4 regions of the Streptomyces sp. NPDC048001 genome follow, and region 3 is predicted to be linked to each of the others. Evidence: riboswitches for the same ligand, from Rfam matches in the RefSeq annotation. Region 3 holds a riboswitch; each other region holds the start of a gene.
What was found. A riboswitch is a leader RNA that binds a small molecule or an ion and turns the genes downstream of it on or off. The one in region 3 is predicted to bind cobalamin.
Positions count from the first base shown of each region.

Region 1: linked by a shared signal. The riboswitch ahead of ACGF15_RS11740 (acyl-CoA thioesterase) and the one ahead of metE (5-methyltetrahydropteroyltriglutamate--homocysteine S-methyltransferase) in region 3 are both predicted to bind cobalamin.
Region 2: linked by a shared signal. The riboswitch ahead of ACGF15_RS08075 (energy-coupling factor ABC transporter permease) and the one ahead of metE (5-methyltetrahydropteroyltriglutamate--homocysteine S-methyltransferase) in region 3 are both predicted to bind cobalamin.
Region 4: linked by a shared signal. The riboswitch ahead of ACGF15_RS11875 ((2Fe-2S)-binding protein) and the one ahead of metE (5-methyltetrahydropteroyltriglutamate--homocysteine S-methyltransferase) in region 3 are both predicted to bind cobalamin.

Region 1 covers NZ_JBIDBN010000005.1:294,902-302,223, forward strand. The annotation lists gene ACGF15_RS11715 (acyl-CoA carboxylase subunit beta) at 1-1,602, shown strand, start outside; gene ACGF15_RS11720 (acyl-CoA carboxylase epsilon subunit) at 1,599-1,868, shown strand; gene ACGF15_RS11725 (alpha/beta hydrolase) at 1,938-2,855, shown strand; gene ACGF15_RS11730 (hypothetical protein) at 2,852-3,031, shown strand; gene ACGF15_RS11735 (endonuclease I family protein) at 3,283-4,113, shown strand; gene ACGF15_RS11740 (acyl-CoA thioesterase) at 4,505-4,945, opposite strand; cobalamin riboswitch at 5,201-5,436, opposite strand; gene ACGF15_RS11745 (DUF4253 domain-containing protein) at 5,592-6,437, opposite strand; gene ACGF15_RS11750 (Lrp/AsnC family transcriptional regulator) at 6,610-7,104, opposite strand; gene ACGF15_RS11755 (DMT family transporter) at 7,252-7,322, shown strand, end outside.
Region 2 covers NZ_JBIDBN010000003.1:340,550-347,871, reverse strand. The annotation lists gene ACGF15_RS08100 (ATP-binding protein) at 1-762, shown strand, start outside; gene ACGF15_RS08095 (siderophore-interacting protein) at 871-1,731, opposite strand; gene ACGF15_RS08090 (ATP-binding cassette domain-containing protein) at 1,874-2,701, opposite strand; gene cbiQ (cobalt ECF transporter T component CbiQ) at 2,698-3,447, opposite strand; gene ACGF15_RS08080 (energy-coupling factor ABC transporter substrate-binding protein) at 3,451-3,804, opposite strand; gene ACGF15_RS08075 (energy-coupling factor ABC transporter permease) at 3,801-4,499, opposite strand; cobalamin riboswitch at 4,528-4,750, opposite strand; gene ACGF15_RS08070 (PTS fructose transporter subunit IIA) at 4,821-5,255, opposite strand; gene dhaL (dihydroxyacetone kinase subunit DhaL) at 5,252-5,896, opposite strand; gene dhaK (dihydroxyacetone kinase subunit DhaK) at 5,964-6,956, opposite strand; gene ACGF15_RS08055 (ion channel) at 7,200-7,322, opposite strand, start outside.
Region 3 covers NZ_JBIDBN010000022.1:43,022-50,343, reverse strand. The annotation lists gene ACGF15_RS28700 (NAD(P)-binding domain-containing protein) at 1-344, shown strand, start outside; gene metE (5-methyltetrahydropteroyltriglutamate--homocysteine S-methyltransferase) at 821-3,139, opposite strand; cobalamin riboswitch at 3,304-3,522, opposite strand; gene ACGF15_RS28690 (3-hydroxybutyryl-CoA dehydrogenase) at 3,720-4,613, opposite strand; gene aceB (malate synthase A) at 4,610-6,202, opposite strand; gene aceA (isocitrate lyase) at 6,310-7,322, opposite strand, start outside.
Region 4 covers NZ_JBIDBN010000005.1:326,103-333,424, reverse strand. The annotation lists gene ACGF15_RS11890 (alpha/beta fold hydrolase) at 1-688, opposite strand, end outside; gene ACGF15_RS11885 (class I SAM-dependent methyltransferase) at 1,124-1,813, shown strand; gene ACGF15_RS11880 (hypothetical protein) at 1,952-3,022, opposite strand; gene ACGF15_RS11875 ((2Fe-2S)-binding protein) at 3,225-3,977, opposite strand; cobalamin riboswitch at 4,149-4,269, opposite strand; gene ACGF15_RS11870 (metal-sensitive transcriptional regulator) at 4,446-4,712, shown strand; gene ACGF15_RS11865 (cation:proton antiporter) at 4,806-6,143, opposite strand; gene ACGF15_RS11860 (metalloregulator ArsR/SmtB family transcription factor) at 6,523-6,825, shown strand; gene ACGF15_RS11855 (VOC family protein) at 6,822-7,214, shown strand; gene ACGF15_RS11850 (ABC-F family ATP-binding cassette domain-containing protein) at 7,309-7,322, opposite strand, start outside.

The DNA of each region.
Region 1 (7,322 bases), on a different contig from region 3:
CCCGGCAGCACGGCGCAGAGCACCACCACCCGGATCGCCGCACGGGGCCACTGGACGGCCATGGAGCGCCTGGAGGAACTCGGCCTCATCAAGGAGGAGGTCCGCAAGGGCCCCGATCCCCGTGCCACCGAACGCCAGCACGCCAAGGGCAAGCTGACGGCCCGCGAACGCATCGACCTGCTGCTCGACGAGGGCACGTTCACCGAGGTCGAGCCGCTGCGCCGGCACCGGGCCACCGGCTTCGGCCTGGAGGGCAAGCGCCCCTACACGGACGGCGTGGTCACCGGCTGGGGCAGTGTGCACGGCCGGACGGTCTTCGTGTACGCGCACGACTTCCGGATCTTCGGCGGGGCGCTGGGCGAGGCCCACGCGGCCAAGATCCACAAGATCATGGACATGGCCCTGGCCGCCGGTGCGCCGCTGGTCTCCCTGAACGACGGTGCGGGCGCCCGCATCCAGGAGGGGGTGTCCGCGCTCGCCGGGTACGGCGGCATCTTCCTCAGGAACACCAGGGCCTCCGGGGTGATCCCGCAGATCTCGGTGATGCTCGGCCCCTGCGCGGGAGGCGCCGCCTACTCGCCCGCGCTCACCGACTTCGTCTTCATGGTCCGCGGGATCTCGCAGATGTTCATCACCGGCCCGGACGTGGTGAAGTCCGTGACGGGCGAGGAGATCACCCACGACGGCCTCGGCGGGGCCGACGTCCACGGCTCGACCTCCGGCGTGGCCCACTTCCCGTACGACGACGTGCACAGCTGCCTGGAGGACGTCCGCCACCTGCTGTCGCTGCTGCCCTCCAACAACCGGGACCTGCCGCCCGCCGACCCCGCGGGCGACCCGGTCGACCGGTCCACCGACCGGCTGCTGGAACTGGTGCCCGCCGACCCCCAGCAGGTCTACGACATGCGCACCGTGATCGAGGAGATCGTCGACGACGGCGACTACTTCGAGGTGCACCCGGCCTGGGCCACCAACGTCGTCTGCGCGCTGTCCCGGATGGGCGGCGAGGTCGTGGGCATCGTCGCCAACCAGCCCGCGTCCCTGGCGGGCGTCCTGGACATCAACGCCTCCGAGAAGGCGGCCAGGTTCGTGCAGTTCTGCGACGCGTTCAACATCCCCCTGGTGACGCTGATCGACGTACCGGGCTTCCTGCCGGGTGTCGACCAGGAGCACAACGGCATCATCCGGCGCGGGGCCAAACTGCTGTACGCCTACTGCAACGCCACCGTGCCCCGCGTCTCCCTCGTGCTGCGCAAGGCCTACGGCGGCGCCTACATCGTCATGGACTCCCGCTCCATCGGGACCGACATCGCTCTCGCCTGGCCCTCGAACGAGATCGCCGTCATGGGCGCCGAGGGCGCGGCCAACGTCATCTTCCGGCGCGAGATCGCCGACGCCGACGACCCGGAGGCGGTCCGTCAGCAGAAGATCAAGGAGTACCAGGTCGAGCTGATGCATCCCTACTACGCGGCCGAGCGCGGGCTCGTGGACGACGTCATCGACCCGCGCCGGACCCGGCAGACCATCATCCGGTCCCTCGCGATGCTCCGCAACAAGCACGCCGACCTGCCGTCGCGCAAGCACGGCAACCCGCCCCAGTGAGCGCGCCCGGTACGGAGGCGCCGACGGCGGGCACACCGGCCGCGGCGCAGGACGCGGCCGCCGTGCGCATCGTGCGCGGGCGGCCCACCGCGGCCGACCTCGCCGCCCTGACCGCGGTGCTGCTGAGCCGGCTCGCGGAGCCGGCTGGCCCCCGCCGGGAGGACGGCGCCGCGGGCCCCCGCACGGCGGGCTGGCGCCGCCCGGAGCGAACGGCACCGCACCGCGACCCCCGCGGCTGGCGGGGCTCGCCGCGCGGCAGGGGCTGAACCGGACCCCGGCCCGCGGCTCCGCCGCGCCGCCCCGCCATCCGTCCGCACGGAAGGAGTCCCCATCCGATGGCCCAGCTGCCCGCCACCGGCCGCGCCGCCCCCGCACCGCGGGTCCGCGCGACCACCCTGGAGGCCGACGGCCTCAGCCTCTCCGCCCTGCTCGCCGAGCCGGTGGGCGCGGCGCCGCGCGCGGTGCTCGTGGCCCTGCACGGCGGAGGCATGCGCGCAGGCTACTTCGACAACCGGGCCCGCCCCGGACTCTCCCTCCTCACCCTGGGGGCCCAGCTCGGCTACACGGTGCTCGCCGTCGACCGGCCCGGATACGGCAGCTCCGCCCTACCGCTTCCCCGCGGCCTGGCCGTCGAGGAGGCGGCCGTGGTGCTCGGCGCCGCGCTGGCCGGCTTCTCGGCGCGGCACGACACCGGCGCCGGGGTGTTCCTGGTCGCCCACAGCTTCGGGGGCAAGCTCGCCCTGGCGGCCTCCGACGTGCTCGGGGACGCCCTGATCGGCATGGACGTCTCCGGGCTCGGGAGCCGCCTCGCGGTCGCCCCGCACCAACTGCCGGGCCCGGGGCGGCAGGGCGAGTGGCGCAGGCACTGGGGCGCCCTGCGCCTCTACCCGCCGGACGCCTTCCGGCTGGGCCGGGCCCTGATCGCGCCGGTCCCGGAGAGCGAGGCGGCCGAGGGCCCCCGGTGGCCGGTGCTCCACCCGCACCTGGCCGCCCGGGTGAAGGTCCCCGTCCGCTTCACCTTCGCGGAGCAGGAGCAGTGGTGGCGGTGCGACGCCGCGGCCGTGGCGGATCTGACCGCGCCGTTCACGTCCGCTCCGGTCCGCGTCGACCACCAGCCGGACGCGGGGCACAACATCAGCCTCGGCTGGGCGGCCCGCACGTACCACCTGCGGGTCTGCGGGTTCCTGGAGGAGTGCCTCCTCGCACGCGCCGCGGCGCCGCCGCGGCGCCCGGTCGAGGCGGCGGCCGTATGACGACGGGAGGCACCATGGAGAAGCTCGTGCTCGACCGCGACCCCGTGGCACCGCCCCCGGGCGCCCGCCCGGCCGGGCCGCCGCGCGCGCTCCCCGGGCGCCCGCTGCGGCCGGCCCTGCTGGCGGGGGAGGACGTGGACGCCCCGGACCGGCACATCTTCCGGGGGACCGACTGAGGGACGTCGGGCGCCGCCCCGGCCCGGCGGGCGCCGTGCCGGGTGTACGTCCGGCCGTCGCACGCGAGGTGCTCTTCACGCCCTCGGCACGTGATCGGCACGTACTGTCCACTCGAACATGACTTGATCATGTCAAGCTGCTCTGGCTTGGAACCAATGTTCCGCACCCACCTGCCGGGCAGTGCACCGCAACCCGCCCGAGCGCCGGGCCGGGGCTTCTGCCCGCCCGAACGGAGAGGGCACCCCCACTCATGTCCGCTCACCGCACACGCCGCCCGTGGCTGCTTCCCGTCGTCGCGTGCGTGGCCGCCGCCGCGACGGCCGTCCCCGTCGCGGCATCCGCCACCGCCGCCCCGCGCGCCGCGTCCCCGGCCGCCGGGACCGCCGCCGGATCCTGGGAAGGCACCTACTACGAGGACGCCCTGGGCAAGACCGGCACCGCCCTCAAGGCGGCCTTGCACACGACGATCAGCGAGCAGACCGTGCTGTCCTACTCCCAGGTCTGGGACGCACTGAAGACCACCGACGAGGACCCGGCCGACCCGGACAACGTCCTTCTGCTCTACTCCGGCCGGTCCCAGGCGAAGAACACCAACGGCGGCGGCGCCGACGACTGGAACCGCGAGCACGTCTGGGCCAAGTCCCACGGCGACTTCGGCACCTCGAAGGGGCCCGGCACCGACATCCACCACCTGCGTCCCACCGACGTCTCCGTCAACTCCGCCCGCGGCAACCTGGACTTCGACGAGGGCGGTTCACCGGTCGCCGAGGCGGGCGACTGCTACCGGGACTCCGACAGCTTCGAGCCCCGCGACGCCGTCAAGGGCGACGTCGCGCGGATGATCCTCTATATGACCGTGCGCTACGAGGGCGGCGACGGCTACGCCGACCTCGAAGCCAACGACCAGGTGGGCAACGGCAGTTCCCCGTTCATGGGCCGCCTGTCCGTGCTGCGCCAGTGGAACCTGCAGGACCCGCCCGACGCCTTCGAGCAGACCCGCAATGACCGGATATTCGCCATCCAGGGCAACCGGAACCCCTTCATAGACCACCCCGAGTGGGTCGAGGACATCTGGGGGTAGCCGCCGCGGGGCGGGGCCCCGACCACCCGGCCACGTGGCACGGGCGCAGCGTCGGCGGGCCCACGTGCCGTCCCCGCCTTCCGGTTGCCGCCCCGCGCCGTGCGAAGGTCCTGCGTCGCGGTGGTGCTGGTGCCGTCCCGGCAGGCCGGTGCCGGGGCGCCCGGCGGGATCCCCGCCGCGGGGCCGTACGGCAGGCGGCCGCGGGCCACGGACGAGGGGCCGGGTGCGCGGCCGATCATAGAAGCGGTCCGTGCGGCGCACGTCGGGTTTCGGCCCTGTACGGCGGGCCGGTGTGGCGGCCTTGACCGGGGGAGCGTGCGGCGCCCACCGGCGCCGGTGCCCCGACGGCACGGGACGGCGCCGCGAGTCCTCGCGCCGCCCCGTGCGGTGCCTACGCCGGGTTTTCCGGCGCCGCCAGCCCCGGCACGGCCCGCGGGCGGCCCTGCTCGTCGACGGCCACGAAGGTCAGCCGGGCGGTGGCCACCTCGGTGGGGGGAGTGGTCGTGGCGTTCCAGCGCTCCGCCGATACGCGGACGGCCACCGTCATCGAGGTGCGGCCCGCGCGCTCCAGCTCCGCGTGGACGGTCAGCAGGTCACCGGCGCGCGCGGGGGAGAGGAAGGTCATCCGGTCCACCGAGACCGTGACGGCCGGGCCGTCGGCATGGCGGCCCGCCGACGCCGCGGCCGCGTCGTCGATCAGCTTCATCACCACGCCGCCGTGGATGGTCCCGTAGAGGTTGGTGTCGTGCTCGCTCATGATGGTGGCGAGGGTGACACGGGAGTCGGCCGGTGCCTTGTGGGCCCGTTCGCCGACGGTGGTGCCGGTGTTCATGTCGTCAGCTCCGTACGAGGCGGGCGGTCGCCGACCGTGCAGGCGGCCGCCGCCCGGTGTTTCGAGGGGCCGGGGCGGGTCTCGCCCCCGTCCCCGGGGCGGGGGTACCCGGACACGGTGGTGTGCGCGGTCACGCACCTCGCCTCCGCGGGCCGGGTCGGCGATCCCGGAAGGGGGCGCGGACGCGAAGGGGCGATGGGCGCGGAAGGCCCCTGCCGCCGACCCGCCCTCGAGGTCCCGGGATCTCCGTGCGCGTCGTCGGGCACGGGCAGCGGCAGGTCTTCGGACTCGCGGGCCCGGCCTGCGGACGCCGGGGCGCCTGCGGGCCGCCTAGTGGCCGTCGCTTCCCGGGCCCCTTCCTACGGGCCCAGTGCGTGAGACGGCGTTCGTTCCCACTCACCGCTGCGGGGCAGTCCCGGATTCCCACCGGGTTCCCTCTTGCGACGCATCCCGCCTGGCGGACGGGGCGAACCAGCTGCAGGGCACACTCTACGGGCTGTCCCGTCCGTCCCGGCGGGCGATCCTCCGGGCGGCACGGGCCGGCCCGTGCCACCGCCCGGCGCCGCGGCCCCGCCCGGCACGGCGGACGAGCGCGCGGCCCCCGCCCGTTGCCGACGGGCGGCGCACCTCAGCCTCAGTGGTCGGCTCAGGAGTCCCAGCGGTGGACCCAGGTCCGCCGCCCGAGGATCTCGTGGACGGCGTGGTCGCGCAGCGTGGTGTGGCCGCTGCGGACGAGGTCGTCCGGGCAGAAGGCGGCGTGCTCGGCGGCCACGGCCTCGGCATGGGCCTCGGTGGTCGGCGGCGCGGCGACCGAGAGGACGAGGTGGTCCGCGCCGAGCGCGACGACCCGGGTGCCGAAGCGCTCCCCCCAGCTGCGCAGGACGGCGCTGAGGGCGCCGGGGTCGTCCTCGTGGCTCAGGGAGCCCGACCAGCCGCAGGCCGCGGGGATGTCCGCGTTGCACTCCGCGGACACCAGGGCGGCACGCGGGTCCCGCAGCCAGGAGCCCGCACCGGCCAGGGCGTCGGCGGTCCGGGCCGCCAGGGCGTCGGGGTCGTCCCCCGGCCCGGCCGCGGGGGCGAGCCCCGGCCACGGCACGTCGAAGGGGGCCGCCGTCCCGCCCGGCCCGGGTACCCCGGCCTCCCTGCGGGCCCGCTTCTCCCGGACCTCCCCCCAGAGATAGCCCAGCACCTCATCGGCACCGAGGTCCTCCGGGTAGGACAGGTTCCCGCACAGCAGGTCCCACTTCTCCGGACCGCCCGCCGGGCCGCCGACGTCCACCAGCACCGGGACCAGATCCGCCGCGCGCAGCGCGGGCCCCTGCGCCGACCACTGCCCGGGCTCCGCGCGGGTGTCCGCCAGCCACAGCAGCGGATACGGCCACTGCCCCTGGTACGTCTCGTCCACCAGCCTCCCGGGGGGCAGTTCGAGGCCGAGGGTGCCGCCGCTCGGATCGGCCGCGAGCGTGATCAGGTTGTTCGTGTCCGTCAGCATGGACAGTGACAGTAGAGGCCGGCGCCGACAGCCGGGTGGCGGGGCCCGGGACTCAAGGGCTCCCCGGGGCCCGGGCGTTCTGGTCCCGCGGTGGGAGGCGGCGCTGCGGACCGCCTCCGGCAGGCACTCCTGCGGGACGGGGTGCGGCCGCCGCGGTCCCGGCGGGCGCCGCTCACCGCCCGCGGGTGCCGGGCGCGGGGTGGGCCGGGAGGTCCGGCCGGGGGAACACCCGGGACTGCTTCACGCTGCCGAAGGCGAAGCTCGACTCGATCGAGGCGATACCGGGGATGGCGTGGATCCGGGTGCGCACCAGGACCTCGTAGGCCTCCAGGCTCTCGATGACGACCCTGAGCAGGTAGTCGCTGCTGCCCGCCATCAGATAGCAGTCCTGGATGTGCTCGATGAGCCCGACGTGCTCCTCGAAGACGTTGACGGCCTCGGCCGTGTGGCGCTCCAGCCGGACCCGGACGAACACCGTGATCGGGAGGCCGAAGGCGACCTGGTCCACCATCGCGGTGTAGCCGCTGATCAGGCCGGACTCCTCCAGGCGGCGTACCCGCCGCAGACAGGGCGAGGGGGACAGCCGCACCCGGTCGGCGAGGTCCTGGTTCGACAGGCGCCCGTCCGCCTGCAGCGCGTGGACGATCTGGAGATCGACGGCGTCCATGAGGTACTCCTTGGCAGATCCTGCCCCAAAACTACGCCTGGGAGGCAGAACTAGCAATCGCCTGCCCCTCCGTCTGGTCTAGCGTTGCTTTCCAGGTCAGGGTCGGGACGGTTCCGCCCGGTGTGTTCGACAGGCGGAGGGAAACCCGTGGCGGTCGTGACGAAGAAGGGCCCCGCCCGGGCGGGGGGCGCGCCGCGCTCCGGCGTGCGCCCGGGCCC
Region 2 (7,322 bases), on a different contig from region 3:
GCCGAGTGCCACGCGGCCCGCGGCGCCGCCCACGAGGCGGCCGGACGCCACGTCCGGGCCGCTTCGGACTTCGGGCGCGCCGCCGATGCCGCCGCCCGCTCCGGGGCCGGCTCCCCCGTGCCGCTGTTCCGGGCGCGGAGGGCCGCCGCCCTGCTGCGGGCCGGCCCCGCGGGCCCGGCGGCCGAGGCCGCCGAGGAGGAGCTGGCCGGCGCCGCCGCGGAGGCCGACCGGTGCACCCCCGAGGCGGCGTTCACCGCACGGATGCTGCTGGCCCTGCACTACGGGGCGACCGGGAGGGGAGCGGCGGCGCGCGGGGAACTGGACCGGGCCGGGGAACTGCTCGCCTTCGCCGGACCCGCACCCTTCCTCGGCGCGGTCGCCGGCACCCGGGCCTGGCTCGACTGCCAGGACGGCGAGTTCACCCGCGCACTGGCCCACCTCGCCGACGCCGTCCGGCGGCTGCGTCCGCTGGCCGACCGGATCGCCCCCGGTCTGACGGCCGGCCAGCTGCCCTGTGCGGCATGGGCGCTGGCCCGGACCGGCCGGGCCGCCGACGGCGCCCGGCTGCTCGGCGCCTACGACGCCCACCCCGCCCCCCGGGCCGCCACCGGGTTCTGCCCCCTGCCCGACGGGCAGGCGGTGCGCCGCACGGCCGAGCGGGAGCTGCGCCGGGAACTGGGGGAGCGCTATTCCGCGCTCCACGCCCGGGGGCGCGCCCTGTCCGTCGCCGCGGCCGCGGACCTGCTGGACGGCGCGGACTGAGGTCCCCGGGCCGGTCCCGCTGCTGCGCCGTCGACGGAACCGGGCCCGCGGTCCCGGGGCCGCGCGCCGAGGGCCCGGGCCCTGCGGCCCCCGAGCGCCCGGGCCCGGTCAGCCCTCGCCCCGCTCCGCCAGCCTCTCCCGCGCCTCCGCGAGGTCCGCCTCGGTCGGTGCGTCGTCCTGGCTGAGCGCCGCCCGCCAGTAGCCCGCGAACTCCACCGCGGAGCGGGCCATGCCCCGGTCCCGGAGCAGGTGCCGCCGGAGCGCCCGGACCGTGGACGCCTCGCCCGCCAGCCACGCCCGCTCCGGCGGCCCGTCCGGGAGGCGGGCGGCCCGCACCGCCCGCAGGAGTTCGGCGCCGTGCGCGGCGCCGGTGGGGGAGCGGGGCAGCCAGTGGATGCGCACCGCCGCCGCCGTGGCGATCTCCCGGGCGTCCTCGATCTCGGTGTAGACCACCGCCTGCGCCGTGGGCGGCAGGGCTTCCAGCAGGGTGCCGAGCGCCGGGAGCCCCGACTCGTCGCAGGCGAACAGCAGCCGCCGGGCCTCCCCGGCCGGACGGGGCACGGCGAAGAGCTCCGAGGGGCCGACCATCCCGAGGGTGTCCCCGGCGCCCGCTGCCGCCGCCCAGCGTGTCGCGGGTCCGGCGTCCCGGTGCAGCACGAAGTCGACGTCGATCTCCCGCGCCCCCGGCCGGTGGGCGCGCAGGGTGTAGCTGCGCATCCAGGGGCGCTCCTCCTCGGGCAGGGCCGTGTACGCCGCGTACCAGCGCATCACGTCGCCGTCCGCGGGGGCCTCGGGCAGGACGGGCGTTCCGCGCCCCGCGCGCGGGAAGAACAGCTTCACCTGCCGGTCGGGGCCGGGGGCCGGCAGCTCGCCGAGCGACGGGGCGTGGAAGGTGACGCGCCGCATGTGCGGGGTGAGCCGCCGGGCGGCGGCGACACGGATGTACCTGACGGGCGTCGACGGGGACACGGGCCCTCCTCGGGCGTCCTGCGCGGCGGCCGGTCCGCCGCGGAAGGCCCCACCGTCGCACCCGCCTCCTGCGCGCCGCCGACACGCCGCCGACACCGTGCCGCCGTGCGCCGACACCGTGCCGCCGTGCGGCGGCACGGCCTCAGGTCGCGGCCGGAAGCCAGCGCGCCAGGTCCTCGGCGGTCCGCGGACCGGGGTCGCCCTCCGCCAGGAGGCCGTGGGCCCGCAGCACCGCGCTCACCGCCGCGCCCCACGGCCGCCGCAGCCGTGCCGCGTCCAGCAGGCCCTGGTCGGTCAGCAGCCGGGCCGCGGGACCGGTGTGCAGCCCGTCCGGGGCGAGGACGGCCGCGTCGTCGGCCCAGCGCAGCGCCAGGTCGACGTCGTGGGTGGCCATCACCACCGTCGTCCCGCCGTCCCGGAGGCGGCCGAGGAGGTCCAGCAGCCGTTCCTGCCCGTGCGGGTCGAGCCCGGCCGTCGGCTCGTCGAGCACCAGCACGCTCGGGCGCATCGCGACCGCGCCCGCGATCGCGGCCCGCTTGCGCTGCCCGTACGAGAGCAGATGGGTCGGCCGGTCGCGCAGGCCCGTGATGTCCAGGGCCTGAAGCGCCTCGTCCACCCGGGCGCGGACGGCGTCCTCGGGAAGCCCGAGGTTCATCGGCCCGAAGGAGACGTCCTGCTCGACCGAGGCGGCGAACAGCTGGTCGTCCGGGTCCTGCACGACCAGTTGCACCGTGGTGCGCAGCCGCGTCAGCCCCGCCCGGTCGTAGGCGACCGGCTCGCCGCGGAGCAGCAGCCGGCCGGCCGTCGGCCGCAGTCCGCCGCTCAGCAGCCGCAGCAGGGTGGTCTTGCCGCCTCCGTTGCGCCCGAGCAGGGCCGTGGCCCTGCCCTCGGGCAGCGCGAGCGACACGCCGTCGAGGACCGGGGGCCCGTCCTGGTAGGCGAAGCGGGCGTCATGGAGCCGGACGATCACAGGGCGTACCTTTCGAGCAGGAGGGTCGCGAGCACGATGCCCGCGAGCAGCGCGGCCACCCCGCAGAGGAAGGGCCGGGAGGGAGCGGCGCCCGGCACCAGCACCCGCAGTGTGCCGTCGTAGCCGCGGCCGGCGAGCCCGTTCTGGAGCCGCTCGGCGCGGTCGAAGGCCCGGACGAACGCGGTCGCGCCCAGTCCGGCGAGCGACCGCCACACGGCGGCGCGGCTGGTGTGCCCCAGCCGCGCCGCCTGGGCCTGCCTCACCTGGTGCACCGCGTCCAGCAGCAGGAAGCTGATCCGGTACATCACCAGGGCCACGTCCACGACGGGCGCCGGGACGCCCGCCCGCACCAGCCGGGGCAGGACGTCCGACAGCGGGGTGGTGAACGCGAACAGCAGCACCCCGAGGGAGGCCGCCGAGGTCCGCAGCAGCAGCCTGCCCGCGTCGGCGGGTCCCTCCGGCGCCAGGGACACCAGCCCGGCCGGCCCGCCCACGGCGAACAGCAGCGGGACCGCCCCGGTGACGCAGAAGCCCAGCGGGATGCGGAACGCCCGCCACAGCTGACGCGGGGGCACGCCCGCGGGTCCGAGGAGCACGGCGAGCGTGGCACCCGCCACCAGCACGGCGCCGGGCCAGGGCGGCAGGCACACCGCCGAGACGGTCAACCCCAGGCCGAGCAGGGCCTTCTCGGCCGGATGGCGGCGGCGCCAGCGGCTGCTGTGCGCCGCAGCGTCGATCGGCAGCACGTCTCAGCCGCTCTCTGCGGTCCCGGCGGCGTCGTCGGAGGGCTGCGCCGCCCGTGCCCTGGCCTCGCCCTGGCGGCGGCCGCGGTGGACGCCGAAGTAGTAGGCGAGGACACCGGCGCCGAGGGCGGCCTGGAGCGAGAAGAGCCCCGACTCGATCTCCCCGGAGGGCGGCTCGTACAGCGGGGAGAACCAGGGTTCGTAGTCCGGCTCCAGCTCGGTGATGGCGGCCTCGGCCTGGCCGTCCGCACCGGCGAACGGCTCCTCCTTGTGGTCCCCGAGGCCCAGGGCGAGGGGGAGCACCGCGAGCGCCAGCACGGCGAGGACGAGCAGCGCGTTGATCTTCGTGTTCCGGTTCATCGGGCCGCGGCCTCCTTGTGTGCTGCACGGCCGCCGGACACCAGCACGCCGAGCCGGGTCAGATCGCCCTTGCTGGACTTCACGAGCAGCCGCATCACCAGCACCGTGAGCAGGCCCTCGCTGACCGCCAGCGGGAGCTGCGTGACGGCGAAGATGCCCGCGAACTTGGCCAGCGAGCCGGCGACTCCGGTGCCCGGGTCCGGGAAGGCCAGCGCCAGCTGCACGGAGGTGACGCAGTACGTGGACAGGTCGGCGACGAAGGCGGCGAAGAACACGCTCACCATCAGCGGCACGTCCCAGCGCCGCAGCAGCCGGAACACCGCGTACCCGGCCCAGGGCCCGACCACCGCCATGGAGAAGACGTTGGCGCCGAGCGTGGTGAGCCCGCCGTGCGCCAGCAGCAGCGCCTGGAACAGCAGGGTGATCGTTCCGAGGACCGCCATCACCGGTGGTCTGAACAGGATCGCGCCCAGGCCCGTTCCGGTGGGATGGGAGCAACTGCCCGTCACGGAAGGGATCTTCAGCGCGGACAGGACGAAGGTGAACGCACCGGACGCCCCGAGCAGCAGGGTCGACTCGGGGTGGGCCCTGACCTCGCGGGACAGTGCGCGGACGCCGTGGACGACGAAGGGCGCGGACGCCGCGCCCCAGGCGACGGCGTGCAGCGGGGGGAGATACCCCTCGGCTATATGCATGGTTGGGAGACCCTCTCCAGCACCTCGTGGATGGACAACGCGCCCTGGCCGGTCTCCTGGCTGACGGGAAGGTGCCCGGAAGGACTCTTCCGGGCACGGCGAACCGCCCGGCTCCGCCTTCCCAGGCACCGCGGTCTCCCGCGGCGCCCAGTGGCTCCCCGAAGGGGGTGGAGCCGGACTCCCGATCACAGTGGCGAGGGCCGCACCGGTACCGCACCGGTTTCCCGTACACCAAGGCCCCGTGACACTAGTCCCCCGGCCGCCGCCACCACAAGGCACGCACCGGTGCACCCACCGGCGCGCGGACCCCCGCCCGCGCCCTCACTCCTTGCGGTAGCCGTACGCCTCCCCGGCCGCCGCCGCCACCGCGTCCAGGTCGCCTCCGGCCGAGGCGGTGACCACGGCCGCCACCGCGCCCTCCACGAACGGCGCGTCCACCAGGCGGGTGCCGGGGGGCAGTTCGCCGCCCTCGGCGAGCAGGGCCTTGACCGTGAGCACGGCACTGCCCAGGTCGGCCAGGACCGCCACGCCCGCCCCCGCGTCGACCGAGCGGGCCGCGGCGGCGATCAGCTCGGCGCTGGTGCCGGTGCCGCCGTCGGGCCCGCCGCCCGCCGCGGCGACGGGAGCGCCCTGCGCCCCGCCGCCCGCCAGCTCCGAGGCCAGTTCCGCCACCGACTCCGCGACCCGGGCGCTGTGCGAGACGAGCACGACGCCCACCCGCGCGGTGCCGCCGCCCGCGGCCGTCCCGCCGTTCACGACGCCCCCCGGGCGGCGGTCTCGGCCAGCGCCGCGACCAGCAGCGCCGACGATGTCGCCCCGGGGTCCTGGTGGCCGATGCTCCGCTCGCCCAGATAGCTCGCCCGCCCCTTGCGGGCCCTCAGCGGCACCGTCGCCAGGGCGCCGCCGGCCGCCGCGGAACCCGCCGAGGCGAACCCCTCGGGGTCCTCGGCCAGCGCCTGCGCGGCGGGCTCCAGCGCGTCGATCATCGTCTTGTCCCCGGGCACCGCGCCCCCCAGGCGGGACACGGCCGCGACCCCCTCCTGCAGCGCCTTCGCGAACTGCTCGGGGGAGACCTCGCCCGCCGGGCCCAGCGACTTGCCCGCGCTGCGCAGCAGCGTCCCGTACAGCGGGCCCGAGGCCCCGCCGACGGAGGAGATCAGCCGGCCTCCCGCCAGTACCAGCACCGCGCCCGGGGTCGCGGGTGCCGCCTCCTGAAGGGCCGCGGTCACCGCGGCGAAGCCGCGTCTGAGGTTGGTGCCGTGGTCCGCGTCCCCGATCGCCGCGTCCAGCTCGGTCAGCCGGTCGGCCTCGCGGTCCACGGCCGCGGCGGCTGCCGACAGCCAGCGGCGGAAGAACTCGGTGTCGAGCACGGGCGCTCCCTCGGGGTTCGGGCTCATGGGTGTCCGGGTGGTCGGTCCGCTGTGTGCGGGGCGGTTCCAGGTGCCGGGCGGGCCCGGCGGGGCGTCAGCGGCCCCAGCGCAGGGCCGGGGTGGCCACCGGGGCGTCCCACAGGCGCAGCAGCTCCTCGTCCGCCTGGCAGAGCGTCACCGAGCAGCCCGCCATGTCCAGCGAGGTCACATAGCTGCCGACGAGGGTGCGGACGGCGGGCACCCCGCGGCTGCCCAGCACCCGCTGCACCTCCGCGTTGAAGCCGTACAGCTCCAGCAGGGGGGTGGCGCCCATGCCGTTGACCAGCGCCAGCACCGGACCGGTGGGCTGCAGGTCGTCCAGGACGGCCTCCACCGCGAAGTCCGCGATCTCCCCGGAGGTCATCATCGGCCGCCGCTCGCGGCCCGGTTCGCCGTGGATGCCGACGCCCAGCTCCAGCTCGCCCGCCGGGAGGTCGAAGGTGGGGCCGCCCTTGGCGGGCGTGCTGCAGGCGCTGAGCGCCACCCCGAAGCTGCGGGACGAGGAGTTGACCTTCCGGGCCACCGCCTCCACCCGCTCCAGCGGGGCGCCCTCCTCGGCCAGCGCCCCGGCGATCTTCTCCACCAGCAGCGTGGCGCCGGTGCCCCGGCGCCCGGCGGTGTAGAGGCTGTCGGTCACGGCCACGTCGTCGTCGACGAGGACCGTCGCCAGCCGCACCCCCTCGTCCTCGGCCAGTTCGGCGGCCATCGCGAAGTTCAGCACGTCGCCCGTGTAGTTCTTGACGACGAACAGCACGCCCTCGCCGCTGTCGACCGCGGCGGCGGCCCGCACCATCTGGTCCGGAACGGGGCTGGTGAAGACCTCGCCGGGGCAGGCGGCGTCGAGCATCCCCGGCCCCACGAAGCCCCCGTGCAGCGGCTCGTGGCCCGAGCCCCCGCCGGAGACCAGGGCGACCTTCCCCGCCACCGGGGCGTCGCCGCGCACGATCACCCGGTTGTCCACGTCGACGGCGAGCTCGGGGTGGGCGGCGGCCATCCCCCTGAGGGCGTCCGGGACCACCGTCTCCGGCACATTGATGAGCATCCTCAACGCATTCCTCCTGGCGGCCTCGCCGATGTGCTCCCCGCCGGGGCGGTGCCCCGTGCGGGGAGGCGGAACGAACTCCGGCGCCCTGCGCGCCGGCGGGTGCCGCGGGCGCTCGCGCCGCGGTGCGGACGCCGGCCCGGCGGGGCACCGCCGACGGGTGCCAGGATCCCCGGGACGGGCCGCGGCCGCAACGGCGGCACCCGGCGCGACCGCGGCCCGAAGGTCCCGGCACCGAGGTCGGGGGCCTCACCCCTCCTCCTCCGCCGGTCCGGCCTGGCGGCCGAGCTTGCGGCTGACCTGGCTGCGCACCCGGCGGGAGACGGTGGTCGTCGCGGCGGTCAGGAAGACCACGTTGTAGAGGATCTGCAC
Region 3 (7,322 bases):
TCGACCCCAACCAGCACTCCTGCGGCACCGTCTACCCGCACGGCGTGAAGGAGCTCTCGCACGCCGAGTCCGGCGTCTACCTGGTCGGCATGAAGTCCTACGGGCGCGCTCCGACCTTCCTCGCCCTCACCGGCTACGAGCAGGTCCGCTCCGTGGCCGCCGCCCTCGCCGGCGACCACGAGGCCGCCGGACGCGTCGAACTCGCCCTCCCCGAGACCGGCGTCTGCGGAGGCTCCGGCCTCTTCGACCAGCCCGAGACCGGCGAGACGGCCGGCGAGGGCGGCTGCTGCGCCCCCGTGCCGGTCCCTCTCGGCACGACCGGATCCGCACCCTCCGGCGGCTGACGCAGCCCGCAGCCCGCAGCCCACCCGGCCGGCGTCCGCGCACGGTGGCGGCCGGACCGCGGCACCGCACCCCGAGGCCCCCTGGACGCAGCGCATCTGACGGGGCAACTGCCGACCGGGGCGCCGAAGGCCGCCACCGCGCACGGCAGGCCGGCCGCAGGGGCGCGTGACCGGGGGAAGCGGGTGCCGGCCCCGCCGGCCAGACTGCCCACGGTGGTGGACCACCGCCCCCGTCGGGGGCCGGACCCCGCGGACCGCGGCCTCGGGTACGCCGAGAACCTCTTCCGCACGGCACCTCGCCGAACAGCCCGCCCGCAGCGCCCAGGTCCGCCCGCCGGCCCCGTACGACGGGCCGGGCCGGCGGGCGGTGCCGGGCACCGGGTCCGGGGCGGCCGGCACCTGCTCCCGGGTCATCCGCGGCCTACCGCGGGGCCGGGGCGCAGCCGCGCCCCGGCCCCGGCAGACCGAGGAGAGGGTCAGGACGTCGCGAGCTCACCGCGGACGGTGCGGGCGGCGGCGACCAGGTTCTCCAGCGAGGACCGCGTCTCCGGCCACCCGCGGGTCTTCAGGCCGCAGTCCGGGTTGACCCACAGCCGCTCGGCGGGGATGGCCTCCAGCCCCGTGCGCAGCAGCCCGGCGGCCTCCTCGGCGCTCGGGACGCGCGGGGAGTGGATGTCGTACACGCCGGGGCCCGCCTCGCGCGGGTAGCCGTGCGAGGCCAGCTCGCGGGCCACCTGCATACGGGAGCGGGCGGCCTCCAGGCTGATGACGTCCGCGTCGAGGTCGTCGATGGCCTGGACGACGTCCCCGAACTCGGCGTAGCACATGTGGGTGTGGATCTGCGTGTCCGGGCGGACCCCGCTGGTGCTCAGCCGGAACGCCTCGGTAGCCCACGCCAGATAGGCGGCCCGGTCGGCGGCCCGCAGCGGGAGGGTCTCGCGCAGCGCCGGCTCGTCGACCTGGATCACCGAGCTCCCCGCCGCCTCCAGGTCGTCCACCTCGTCGCGCAGGGCGAGCGCGACCTGGCGCGCGGTGTCGCCGAGCGGCTGGTCGTCCCGGACGAAGGACCAGGCCAGCATGGTGACCGGACCGGTGAGCATGCCCTTCACGGGCCGGTCCGTGAGGGACTGGGCGTACGTCGTCCAACGGACCGTCATCGGCTCGGGCCGCGAGATGTCGCCCGCGAGGATCGGCGGGCGGACGTAGCGGGTGCCGTAGGACTGGACCCAGCCGTGCTGCGTGGCGAGATAGCCCGTGAGCTGCTCGGCGAAGTACTGGACCATGTCGTTGCGCTCGGGCTCGCCGTGCACCAGGACGTCCAGACCGCTCTTCTCCTGGAAGGCGATCACCTCCTGGATCTCCGCCCTGATGCGCTCCTCGTACCCGGCCGGGCCGATGCGGCCGGCACGCAGCTCGGCGCGGGCGGTGCGCAGTTCCGCGGTCTGCGGGAAGGAGCCGATGGTGGTGGTCGGCAGCAGCGGCAGGCCGAGGTGGGCACGCTGGGCGGCGGTGCGCTCGGCGTACGGCTGGGAGCGGCGTGCGTCGGCCTCGGTCACCGCAGCGGCACGGGCCCGCACGGCGGGGTCGCGGGTGACGGGGGAGTCGGCGCGGGCGGCGAGGTCGGCGCGGTTGGCGGCCAGCTCGGCGGCGATGGCGCCGGTCCCCTGGGACAGGCCCTTGGCGAGGGTGGCGATCTCGGCGGTCTTCTGCCGGGCGAAGGCCAGCCAGCGCAGGAGCTGCGGGTCGATGTCCCGCTCGGCCGCCGCGTCCAGGGGCACGTGGAGCAGTGAGCAGGAGGCGGCCACGTCGACCCGGTCGGCCAGACCCAGCAGGGTGCCGAGCGTGGACAGGGACGCGGTGAGGTCGTTGACCCAGACGTTCCGGCCGTTGACGACGCCGGCGACCAGGCGCTTGCCCGGCAGCCCGCCCGCGGCGGCGAGCGCGTCCAGGTTGGCGGCGGCGGCCCCGGTGAAGTCCAGGGCGAGACCCTCGACCGGGGCCTTGGCGAGCAGGGGCAGCGTCTCGCCGAGCCGGTCGAAGTACGAGGCGACCAGCAGCCGGGGCCGGTCAATGAGAGAGCCCAGCTCGCGGTAGGCGCGTTCGGCCGCGTTCAGCTCGGCCGGGGTGCGGTCCTGCACGAGCGCGGGCTCGTCGAGCTGCACCCACTCGGCGCCCGCCGCGCGCAGGTCGGCCAGCACCTCGGCGTAGACGGGCAGCAGCCGGTCCAGCAGGGTCAGCGGGTCGAAGCCGGCGGGGACGCCGGGGGCGGGCTTGGACAGCAGGAGGTAGGTCACGGGTCCGACGAGGACCGGTCGGGCCGCGAGACCGAGGGCCAGCGCCTCCTTCACCTCGCCGACCTGCTTGGCCGGGTCCGCCGCGAACGCGGTGTCCGGTCCCAGCTCGGGCACCAGGTAGTGGTAGTTGGTGTCGAACCACTTGGTCATCTCCAGCGGCGCCACCTCCTGCGTGCCGCGGGCCATGGCGAAGTAGCCGTCCAGGGCGTCGGCCGCGACGGCGGTGCGGTGGCGCTCGGGGATCGCGCCGACCATGACGGTGGTGTCCAGGACGTGGTCGTAGTACGAGAAGTCGCCGGTCGGCACCTCGTGGACGCCGGCGTCGGCGAGCTGCCGCCAGTTCTCCCGGCGCAGCTCGGCGGCCGTGCCACGGAGGGCGTCGGCGGTGACGCGGCCCTTCCAGTAGCCCTCGATCGCCTTCTTCAGTTCCCGGTTCCGCCCCTGGCGGGGGTAGCCGTACACGGTGGGCCGTGCTGCCGCGGCTGCGGACTTCGCTGTCACGGAGATCTCCTTCGCGAGATGAATCCCTGAGATCCCGGAGACGGGACGAGAGCGCGAAGGAACGGCGGACCGGACGGGAACGATCCCGCGCGGCAAGACGCGGTCGACCGCCTGGTGTGATCGCCGACCCGCCCTCGAGGTCACCGGGATTCCGCGCGCGAGCGGGTCGCACGCGGGCAGTCGGCAGGTCTTCGGACTCGCGGGCTCGCCCTCCCGGGGGAGGACACCTACTGGCCGTCGCTTCCCAGGCCCTTCGGGCCCAGTGCGTATGACGGCGGTCGTTCCCGCTCACCGCTGCGGGGCAGTCCCGGATTCCCACCGGGTTCCCTCTTACGACGCATCCCGCCTGGCGGACGGGGCGAACCAGCTGCACCGGGAAGCCTACGGGTAGTCGCATTGGAACGTACGCAGGTGTCCGTCATCCGGATGGGATCCGTCTCACGCGGGCACCGCCCCGGCCCCTGCCGGGGACGGGAGCCGGGCGCCGCCCGCACCCGCCGCGGGGCGGGAAGCGCGGCATCCGCGCCTCCCGCCCTCTGCCGCCCCCGGGACCCTCACCCCGGCGGGCGGTGCGGGCCCCTCAGCCCGCGTCCGGACCGGGCGGTCGGCCCCGGTCGTAGGTGTGGAACCCCCGCCCGCTCTTCCGGCCGAGGAGCCCCGCCTCGACCATGCGCTGCAGCAGCGGCGGCGGCGCGTAGAGCGGCTCGCGGAACTCCTCGTACAGGGACCGTGCGATCGAGGCGACGGTGTCCAGGCCGATCAGGTCGGCGAGCTTCAGTGGCCCCATGGGATGGGCGCAGCCCAGCTCCATGCCCGCGTCGATGTCGGCCGCGGTCGCGAAGCCCGACTCCGCCATCCGGACGGCGGACAGCAGGTACGGGACGAGCAGCGCGTTGACGACGAAGCCCGACCGGTCCTGGGAGCGGATCACCGTCCTGCCGAGTGTGCCGGTGGCGAAGTCCCGCACGGCGGCGATCGTCCCGGGGGAGGTGTGCAGGGAGCCGACGACCTCGACCAGCGGCAGCACCGGGACCGGGTTGAAGAAGTGCAGCCCCACCACCCGGTCGGCGCGCCCGGTCGCCATCCCGAGCCGCATGACCGGCAGGGAGGAGGTGTTGGTCGCCAGCACCGCGCCCGGATCCTCGACGATCTTGTCCAGCGCCGCGAACACCTCGGTCTTGGCCGCCGGGTTCTCCACCACCGCCTCGACGACGAGCTGCCGGTCCGCGAGGTCGTCGAGGGTGCCGGTGAAGACCATCCGGGCGAGCGCGTCCCGGGCGTCCGCCTCCTCGGCCTTGCCCCGCCGGACCGCCCGGTCGAGCGAGGCCACCACCCGGTCCCGCGCGGCGCGGGCGGCGGTGGCGTCCACCTCGCACACCACCGTGTCCAGCCCCGCCCGCGCGCAGACCTCCGCGATGCCTGCCCCCATCTGTCCGCCGCCGACCACGCCGACGCGCCGGATGTCCCCGCTCACGCCCCCGCCCCCGTCCGCCGCACCAGGTGCTCCGTGTAGGCCTCGGGGGTGAAGAACAGCGGCAGTTCGCCGCCCAGCGCCGTCCGCTCGAACAGCCCGCGGACCTCGTCGAGCGGAGCCCACGGGTACGCGGCACCGAGGGCGGCGAGTTCGTCGTCGAGGATGCCGAGCACCTCCTCCCTGCCGATCACCCGGTGCCGCAGCCACTGCCAGATCTGCACACGCGCGATCTCGGCGGTCGCCGCGTCCTCCATCAGCCCGTCCACGGCGACCGCGCCCCGGCCGCGGAGCCAGGCGGAGAAGTACCGCAGTGCGACCGCGACGTTGGTGCGCACGCCCTCGGGCGTCGGCGGGCCGCTGATCCTGCGCACCGACAGCAGGTCGGCGGGCGCTGCCTCCACGTCCCCGCGGGTGCGGTCGAGCTGGTGGGGCCGGTCGCCGAGGACGCCGTCGAAGACCTCCCGGCACACCCGCACCAGCGCCGGGTGGGCGACCCAGGAGCCGTCGAAGCCGTCCTCGGCCTCGCGCTCCTTGTCCAGACGGACCGTGGCGAGCGCCGCTGCGTCGGCGGCCGGGTCCTTCTGCGGCACCTGGGCGGCCATCCCGCCGATGGCGTGGGCGCCGCGCTTGTGGCAGGTGCGGACGAGGAGTTCGGTGTAGGCCCGCATGAACGGGGCGGCCATCGTCACCTTCGCCCGGTCCGGCAGGAGGAAGTCCGTGCGGTGACCGAACGTCTTGATCAGGCTGAACAGGTAGTCCCAGCGACCGGCGTTGAGACCGGCGCTGTGCTCGCGCAGCTCGTAGAGGATCTCCTCCATCTCGAAGGCGGCGGTGATCGTCTCGATGAGGACGGTCGCCCGGACCGTGCCGCGCGGGATGCCGAGCAGCTCCTGCGCGAGGACGAAGACGTCGTTCCACAGCCGCGCCTCGTAGCGGTTCTCCAGCTTCGGCAGGTAGAAGTACGGACCCCGGCCCGCGTCGATCTGGCGCCGGGCGCAGTGGAAGAAGTACAGGCCGAAGTCGACGAGGGCGGCGGGCACGGGGGCGCCGTCGTACTCCAGGTGCGCCTCGTCGAGGTGCCAGCCGCGCGGGCGGACCATGAGGGTGGCGACCCGGTCGCCCAGGTGGTGCTCCGTGCCGTCCGCCGTGCCGAAGTCGATGCGGCCTTCGATCGCGTCGAGCAGGGCGAGCTGACCACCGACGATGTTGTTCCAGGTGGGGGCGGTGGCGTCCTCGAAGTCCGCCATCCACACCTGCGCACCCGAGGTGAGCGCGTCGACGGCCGTCCGGCGGTCGGGCGGCCCGGTGATCTCCACCCGCCGGTCGCTCAGTCCGGGCGCGGGCGGCGCCACCTGCCAGGAGTCGTCGGCGCGGACCGCGGCGGTGGCCAGGGGGAAGCCGAGCGGTGAGCCCGAGGCCAGGCGCAGCGCCTGCCTGCGGCGCTCCTTCATCAGGTCCCGGCGGCGCTCGCCGAACGCGGCGACCAGCCGGCCGACGAAGTCCAGGGCGGCGGGGGTGAGGATCTCGTCGTGCCGGTGGCGCGGAGCGGCGAGCACGCGGATGCGGCGGGGCGGTGCGAGGGTGGTCATCGGAGTTCTCCTCGAAGAGGGGAGCGGAGGGCGGCGGAGACGGTCGTCCGCCCTCCGCCCCTGCCAGGGGCGGGCCGGATGCGCGAGGGGCGCCCGGCTCGGGCGGCCTAGTGGAACTGCTCCTCCTCCGTGGACCCGGCCAGGGCTGTGGTGGAGGAGGCGGGGTTGACGGCGGTGGAGACAAGGTCGAAGTAGCCGGTGCCGACCTCGCGCTGGTGCCTGACGGCGGTGAAGCCCTGCTCCTGGGCGGCGAACTCGCGCTCCTGGAGGTCGACGTAGGCGGTCATGCCCTGCTCGGCGTAGCCGCGGGCGAGGTCGAACATGCCGTGGTTGAGGGAGTGGAAGCCGGCCAGGGTGATGAACTGGAACCGGTAGCCCATCGCCCCCAGCTCGCGCTGGAACTTGGCGATCTGGTCGTCGTCGAGGGCGGCCTTCCAGTTGAACGACGGCGAGCAGTTGTACGCGAGCATCTGGTCCGGGTACCGCGCGTGGACGGCCTCGGCGAACTCGCGGGCCTGCGCCAGGTCCGGAGTGCCCGTCTCCACCCAGATCAGGTCGGCGTACGGGGCGTAGGCGAGGCCGCGGGCGATCACCGGCTCCATGCCGTTCCGGACCCGGTAGAAGCCCTCGGCGGTGCGCTCGCCGGTGCAGAAGCGGGCGTCGCGCTCGTCCACGTCACTGGTGAGCAGGTTCGCGGCGAGGGCGTCGGTGCGGGCGATGACCACGGTCGGCGTGTCGGCGATGTCGGCCGCCAGCCGGGCCGCGTTCAGCGTGCGGATGTGCTGCGCGGTGGGGACGAGGACCTTGCCGCCGAGGTGGCCGCACTTCTTCTCCGAGGCCAGCTGGTCCTCGTAGTGGATACCGGCCGCTCCGGCGGCGATCATCGCCTTGGTCAGCTCGAAGGCGTTCAGCGGCCCGCCGAAGCCCGCCTCGGCGTCGGCGACGATCGGCGCGAGCCAGTCGGTGGTGTCGCCGGCGCCCTCGGCGGTGGCGATCTGGTCCGCGCGCAGCAGCGCGTTGTTGATCCTGCGGACCACCTGGGGAACGGAGTTGGCCGGGTACAGGCTCTGGTCGGGGTAGGTGTGGCCCGCCAGGTTGGCGTCGGCCGCCACCTGCCAGC
Region 4 (7,322 bases), on a different contig from region 3:
TCCTGCCACCGGTCAGTACTCGGGTGCGTACGGCCACCCCCTTCCACTCCTCGGCATCGAGCGGCTTGCCTTGCTGGGTATCGCCCATGACCGCGATGTCATAGGGCAGAGTGCCGGCCAGCTCGGTGAGATGCGCCCACGTCTTCGGCATGAGCTTCATGAAGAACACGGCGATGCCGGGCATGCCCTGCACTCGGGTCATGAAGTACGTGACCGCGTCACTGTGCCGACCTTCCGCAAGCAGCACGGTGATCTGCTGCGCGAGATCCTCGGGTGGCCCGTGGTCGCCTTCGGCGACCACGAACGGCGGCTCGTACACAGCCAGGCGGTGGAGGTTCACTCCGGCAGCGGCCGCGCGCAGGGCGAGGACCGCCCCTGAGGAGGAGCCGAACAGCGACGCCGAACCGCCGACGTGTTCGACCAGCGCCGCGATGTCCTCAATCTCGCGGTCGGGGGTGTAGGCGCGGGCGTCACCGCTGGCACCCCGTCCGCGCCGGTCGTAGTTGACGACGGTGAAGTGCTGGGCGAGGAGAGCCGCGAGCTTGGTCGTGTCGGAGCGGTCCGCCAGCGCCGAAGCGACCAGGATGACGGCCGGCCCGCGCCCCGACTGCTCGCATGCGATCTCGGTGCCGTCGGCGGAGACGACACGCGCCTCGACTCTGGCGGACCAGTCTCGGCCTGTTGGCATATTCATCTCTCCGGTTCACGCAGGGGCCGTACTACTGTGGTGTGCGTTGCTGCCGATAGGACCCCCGCGGGGCGGAGAACTCATCGGTGCGCACGGCCGATGGACGTCGAAGCCCTCACAGGTTGCGGGCGACCACCCGCCGCCCGCCGCCCTCGGCCGCCGCCTGGGCACCGGACGCCGGGCCCCGCGACCGCGCCGGGCCCCTCCCGGTACGGGCCGGGTGCGTGGACGACGCGGCGATACACCCGGGCCGGACACGCCCGGCCCGCCACGACCACCCACGAAGGGACCAGGACCCTGCAGAGCGATCTCACGACCTGTGGCACGCCCGTCGGCGAGCGCTACGGCGACAGGCTGTTCAGCGGCGCGGGGGACGGGGAGCTGGCGCGACTCACCGCCCTGGCGCAGGCGTTCGACCCCGCCACCCGGCACCGGTTGGACGCACTGGGGATCCGGCCCGGATGGCGCTGCCTGGACGTCGGTGCCGGGCCGGGCAGCATCACCGGCTGGCTCGCCGAGCGGACGGGCGACGGCGGCGAGGTCCTCGCCGTCGACCGGGACACCCGGTTCCTCGAACCGCTGAGGCAGCAGGGCATCGGTGTCCTCCGGGCGGATCTGCTGGACCCGGCGACCGACCCCGGCCTGTTCGACCTGATTCACGCCCGGTTCGTGGTGATGCACATCCGCGAACGCGGGCAGGTGCTGCGGCGGCTGGCGTCCTGGCTGCGGCCGGGCGGCCTGCTCGTCGTCGGCGACAACGCCGACCTGGGCACACCCGGATCGCCCCACGAGCGGTACCGCACCACCATGGGCGCGCTCTGGCTCGCCCTGGAGCAGGCCATCGGCACCGACATCGACCACGGCCGCCGCCTCCCCGCCGCCCTGGCGACCGCGGGCCTGGTCGACATCGGTGCGGCGGTGGACATCCCGCCCGTCGGGCCCGGCACCCCGATGTCGAGATTCTGGCGGCTCACCCTCGCCCAGGCACGCCCCCTGGTCGTGGCCACGGGTCTGGCGGACCACGCGGACGTCGACGCGGTGGAGGCGTACCTGGAGGCCCCGGACACCTGGGACCTGTCCCTCGGCCTGGTCACGGCATGGGGGCGGCGTCCCCGCGCCGAGTAGGGCGGGCGGCCGGGCTGCGGGGCTTGCCCGGGGTGCACTGCCGGCGCCGCCGGGCGGACCGCGGGAGGCCGGGCGCGAGGCGCCCGGCGGGGGCTTCCCGCCGGGCGCCTCGCGCGGGCCGGCCGGACTCCCGGCCCGTCAGGAGGCCCCGCAGAGCGCGATCGCCTGCACCTTGCCCTTGACCTGCTGCGCCACCCAGCCGTCACCCGAGCCGGACGGGGAACTGGTGCGCACGTAGTCGTAGATGTTCCCGCCGTTCGCGCGGTGGAAGGTGTTGGAGAAGTGGCCGCCTCCGACGACCCTGCTGCCGGACGGGCAGGTCGCCTTGACCGCCTGCGCGTCGCCGCTCGGGTCGCTCACCACCACACCCGGCGCCTCGTCCGCGGGCACGCACAGCGCCACCGCCTGCACCTTGCCCTTCATCTGCTGCGCCACCCAGGCGTCACCCGCACGTGAAGGGGAGTTCGCGAGCACGGCGTCGTACATCGTGCCGCCGTTGGCGTAGTGGAAGGTGTTGGAGAAGTGGCCGCCTCCGACGACCCTCCTGCCGGACGGGCAGGTCGCCCTGGCCGCCTGCGCGTCGCCGCTCGGGTCGCTCACCACCACACTCGGCGCCCGGTCCTCGGGCGCGCACAGGGCCACCGCCTGCACCTTCCCCTTGACCTGCTGCGCCAGCCAGCCGTCACCCGCACGCGAGGGGGAACTGCTGCGCACGTAGTCGTAGATCGTGCCGCCGTTGGCGTAGTGGAAGACGTTCGAGAAGAAGCCGCCTCCGGCCACCCTGGTACCGGAGGGGCAGGTCGCCTTGACCGCCTGCCCGTCCGCGCTCGGGTCGCTCACCGCCACGCTCGGCGCCTCGTCCGCCGGCACGCACAGGGCGACGGCCTGCGCCTTGCCCTTCAGCTGCTGCACGGTCCACCCGTCGCCCGCGCGCGTGGGCGCGTTCGCCCGCACCGCGTCGTAGATGTCGCCGCCGTTGGCGTAGTGGAAGGTGTTCGAGAAGTGGCCGCCTCCGGCCACCCTGGTACCGGAGGGGCACGTCGCCTTCGACGCCTGCCCGTCGGCACTCGACGGACCGACCACCACCTGCGGCGCGGTGGGTGCGGCGGCGGGCCGCGCTCCGGCGGGCGCCGCCCCGGTGAGCAGGAGCAGCGGCAGCACCGCGGCGGCGGCGCAGAGCCGGACCCGGGCAGTAGCCAGTGGGTTCATGTGGGGGAGGTTCCTTCCTCGGCCGCGACCCGCCCGGTGCGGATCGCCACCGCTGCCGACTCCCCGCCCCCACCCCCGACAAACACCCCAGGCAGCCGGACAACTCCTCTGGGTGACATTCGTCGTATCGCGAGAACCCCGGAAAGGATTCGCCCGTCTCGGCGCCGACCGCGGCGACGACACCGCGGCGGACGGGGCGGGTTCAGCCCGCGACCCCCCGCCGCACCGGGACGCCGCCCGGCCGTCGGTGCAGCACGCACTCCCCGCACATCCCGCCGCCGGGTGCGCGGTAGTACAGGCAGCAGCTACCGCGCCGGTAGGCGAGCGGGTCCCGGTCGAGGACCCCCTCCCCCGCCATCGGCTCCCGGTCGAGGAGCGCGCCGGCCAGGGCCACCGGGTCGCCCCCGGCGCCGGGAGCGTGTCCGCCGAGCACCCGGGCGGCACCGACCAGGGCCGAGGCCGCATTGCCGCGCAGGGTGAGCGGGGAGAGGGTGAACTCGCGGCGCAGGACCAGGGCGAAGGGCTCCAGGTTGCGCACCATGACGGTGTCGTGGAGCGCGTCCACCAGAGCCGCCGGGGACGGTGCGCCCACCGCGGTCCCGGGCGGCGGACAGGCCGAGGGCCGGGGCAGCCAGAGTTCGATCGGGCCGGTCGGGGGCGTCCGCCACAGCAGCCGGTCGGGGGCGAGGTCGGGCACCCGGCCGGTGAGCACGGCCGCCCCCAGGGCGACGGACCACAGCCGGGCGGCGGTGCCGATGTGCAGGGTGGAGGCGGCGACGCGCCGCTGGTCGGAGCCGAGTCGCCGGCCGACCTCCGCCACGTACCCCTCCAGCACCCGCCGGTCGCCGTAGAGGGCGGAGAGCGGCCGGAACCCGGCGGCGTCGGGCCGCTCGCCCGCAGCGATCTCGAAGTAGGGCCCGACCGCACCCACCCGCGCGAGCAGGTCCGGGGTCACCGCCCGGCCGCCCCGGCACGAGCGGTGCGGACCACCGCGCGGGGCCCGGTCCGCCGGGGTGCCGCGCCGCGCCGCGCATCGCCGTACCGGGGGTCGCCGCCTGGGAGGCACACGGTGCCACCGTCCTCTCTCGGGGAGCTCCGCCCCGGGGTGCCGAGGTGCGACGGCGCGAGTCTCCTGACTCGGGATCCACGCTCCCCCGGCCTTCAGGCCCCTCGCAGGGGCCGTGGCCGCCGCGGGGTCGCTCCCCCTTCACAGTGGCGGTACCGTGCCGGACTCCCACCGGCTTCCTGCGCGCCGTCGCCTGTCCGACGCAGCATCCCAGAAGCGGCGCCCGGCGCGCCAGCGGGCCTTCCGGGGGCGGTCCGGACGGTGGCACCCGCACGCGGAGCGGTTGCCACCTCCGGGAAATATACCCACAGGGGTATCCTGGGTCAGCGTGGAAGACGGAGGACGGGAGGAAACCCGGTGAAGGTAGAAGAAGAGGCGGCCCCCGCGGTCCTCAACCGCCTGCGCCGCGCCCAGGGCCAGCTCGCCGGTGTCATCGCCATGATCGAGTCGGGCCGGGACTGCAGGGAGGTCGTCACCCAGCTGGCCGCGGTCTCCCGCGCACTGGACCGCGCCGGGTTCAAGATCGTGGCCAGTGGGATGCGCCAGTGCCTGACCGACCCCGGCGAGGAGGCGCAGCCGCTGACGGAGCAGGAGCTGGAGAAGCTGTTCCTGGCCCTGGCCTGAGTCGCGCGGCGCCCGCTCCGGGGCCCCGGCCCGGCACCGGGCCACCGCCCCCGGCGCGGGCGCCGCGGGCGGTCGCACCCGGCCGGGTCCGGTTCAGTCCCCGGCGGTACGCCCCGGCCCGGCCTCGGCCGGGTCGGGAGCCGGTGCGGTGCGGGGGCCCGCGACCCTGCCGCCCTCCGGCCCGTCTCCCGGTGCCGCCTCCCGGCGGTCGGCCCCGGAATCGGACCCGGTGTCATCGTCGTCGCCGCCGGGGATGCCCGCCAGGTCGTCCACATGGAACATCCGCGCGATGGGCACATCGGTGCTGCTGTGGGCGACGATCGACGCCGCGATGCAGACGGCGATCAGCGTGTACGCCTGCTCGCCCTGCGGGATCCCCGCCTGCAGCACCAGCAGGCCGTAGACCACCGAGGCGAAGCCCTTGGGCCCGAACCAGGCCGCGACCAGCTTCTCCCGGCGTGTGAAGCGCGTCCCCACCAGGGACAGCAGCAGCGAGGCCGGGCGGATCAGCACGATGGCGAGGAAGACCGCCGCATACCCGCCGAGGGACAGGTCGCCGAAGAGCTGCGGGGTCAGCAGGGCACCGAAGACGAGCAGCGCGGCGAACTTGGCGAGCTCGGCCAGCGCCTCGCCGAGCGGCTCGAAGGCGGACTTGGCCTCCGGGGAGACGGCGGTGAGCACCGCACCGGCGGAGAAGGCCGCGAGGTAGGGGTTGGCATGGGTCAGGTGGCACAGGCCGTAGAGGATGACGCCGATCGCGAGCGGCAGCAGGGGCTGCAGCTTCGGCTCCGGACCCAGCAGACGGAAGCGCGCCAGGTAGTTGACGAACAGCGGCAGGACCACACCGAAGGCCAGTCCCAGCCCGAGCTCCAGGGCGATCTTGGCGGGCGAGGACTCGGCGCTGCCGGCCGTCGGGCCGGCGGCCGCGATCAGCAGCAGGACCACGGGGAGCGCCAGGCCGTCGTTGATGCCGCTCTCCACGTTGAGCAGTTGGCGGAGCTTGGCCGGGACCTCCTTGCGTCCGACGATCGCCGAGGCGAACACCGGATCGGTGGGCGCGAGGACGGCTCCCACGAGGAAGGAGGTCGTCCAGTCCAGCCCGACCAGGTAGTGCGCGATCACGGCCATGCCGACCAGCGCGAGCGGCATGCCGAGGCTCAGCGCCCTGGCCGGGTTGCGCCAGTTGCGGCGCAGCGCCGGGAGGGAGACGTGCATGCCGTCGGTGAAGAGGACGGCGAAGAGGGCGAGGTCCGCGGTGACGCCCACGATGCCGCTGTCGGGGGTGACATGGATCAGCCCGAGGAACCCGTCGCTGACGAGGGCGCCGCCGACGAGGAAGAGCAGCGAGGTGGAGAGCACCGTCCGGGCGGCCAGGCCCGAGAGCAGCACGGCGATGAGCAGCGCCGCTCCGAAGACAGCGACAAGGACCATGACCTGGACTTCCGTTCGGCGAGTGCGGCCGTCCGCCGGTCGTGGCCCGGTGCCGGCCGACCGGTCGCCACCCGTCGGCCACCGCGGTCCGGTCCGCGGGAACACGCCCCCGGACGACCGCTGTCGGCACCCTCCCGGCCGCGTCGCGGACGGCGGAGCCGCGGCCGGGCGGCACGACGGTAGCGCAGCGCGGGCCCCTGCGGGCTACCGGGGTCCCGCAGGGCGCGCGGCCGCTCCCGCGGGCCCCCGGGGCGCCCGCGGCGGTACGCCGTCAACTGCCGCGCCCCCGGCCCGGGTCCGGGTGCCGGGGCACCCGGACCCGGGGTACGGAGCGCGCGCCTCCTTGATGGGCAAGTGAGCACTTGCCTATCGTGGGGGTGTGGCCGACGACGTCTTCAGAGCCCTCGCCGACCCCACCCGCCGCACCATCCTCGACGAACTCGCCGAGAGATCCGGGCAGACACTCTTCGAGATCTGCGGGCGGTTGGGCACGAAGCACCGGCTCGGCCTCTCGCGCCAGGCGGTCTCCCAGCATCTGGCGGTGTTGGAGGCCGCGGGTCTGGTCGAGACCCGGCGGGAGGGCCGCTGCAAGTTCCATGTACTGAACACGGCCCCGCTGCGGCGGATCACCGAGCGGTGGCTCGGACCCGACACCGCGGGCCCCGAGGGGAGTTCCTCTTGAAGATCCATCTGACCAGCGTCTTCGTCGACGACCAGACCAGGGCGGAGCACTTCTACACCGAGATCCTCGGCTTCGTGAAGAAGCAGGACGTACCGGTGGGCGGGACGGACCGGTGGCTGACCGTCGTCTCCCCCGACGAGACCGGCGGGGCCGAGCTCCTTCTGGAGCCCGCCCGCCACCCGGCCGTGGGCCCCTACCGCGAGGCGCTGGTCCGGGACGGCATCCCGCTCGCCCAGTTCGCCGTCGAGGACGTGTACGCGGAGCACGCGCGGCTGAGCGGACTCGGCGTGCGCTTCACCCAGGACCCCCTGGAGGCGGGGCCGGTCACGACGGCCGTCTTCGACGACACCTGCGGCAACCTGATCCAGATCGCGACGGTCCCGCGGTAGCGGGCGCCGGCCCGCGCCCGTCCGGTTCCGGACGGGCGCGGGGGGCGCGGGCAGGCGGCGCGGGGCGGGCGCGGGCGAAGGCGGCGGGCGGGGGTCAGGCGAGGGCGA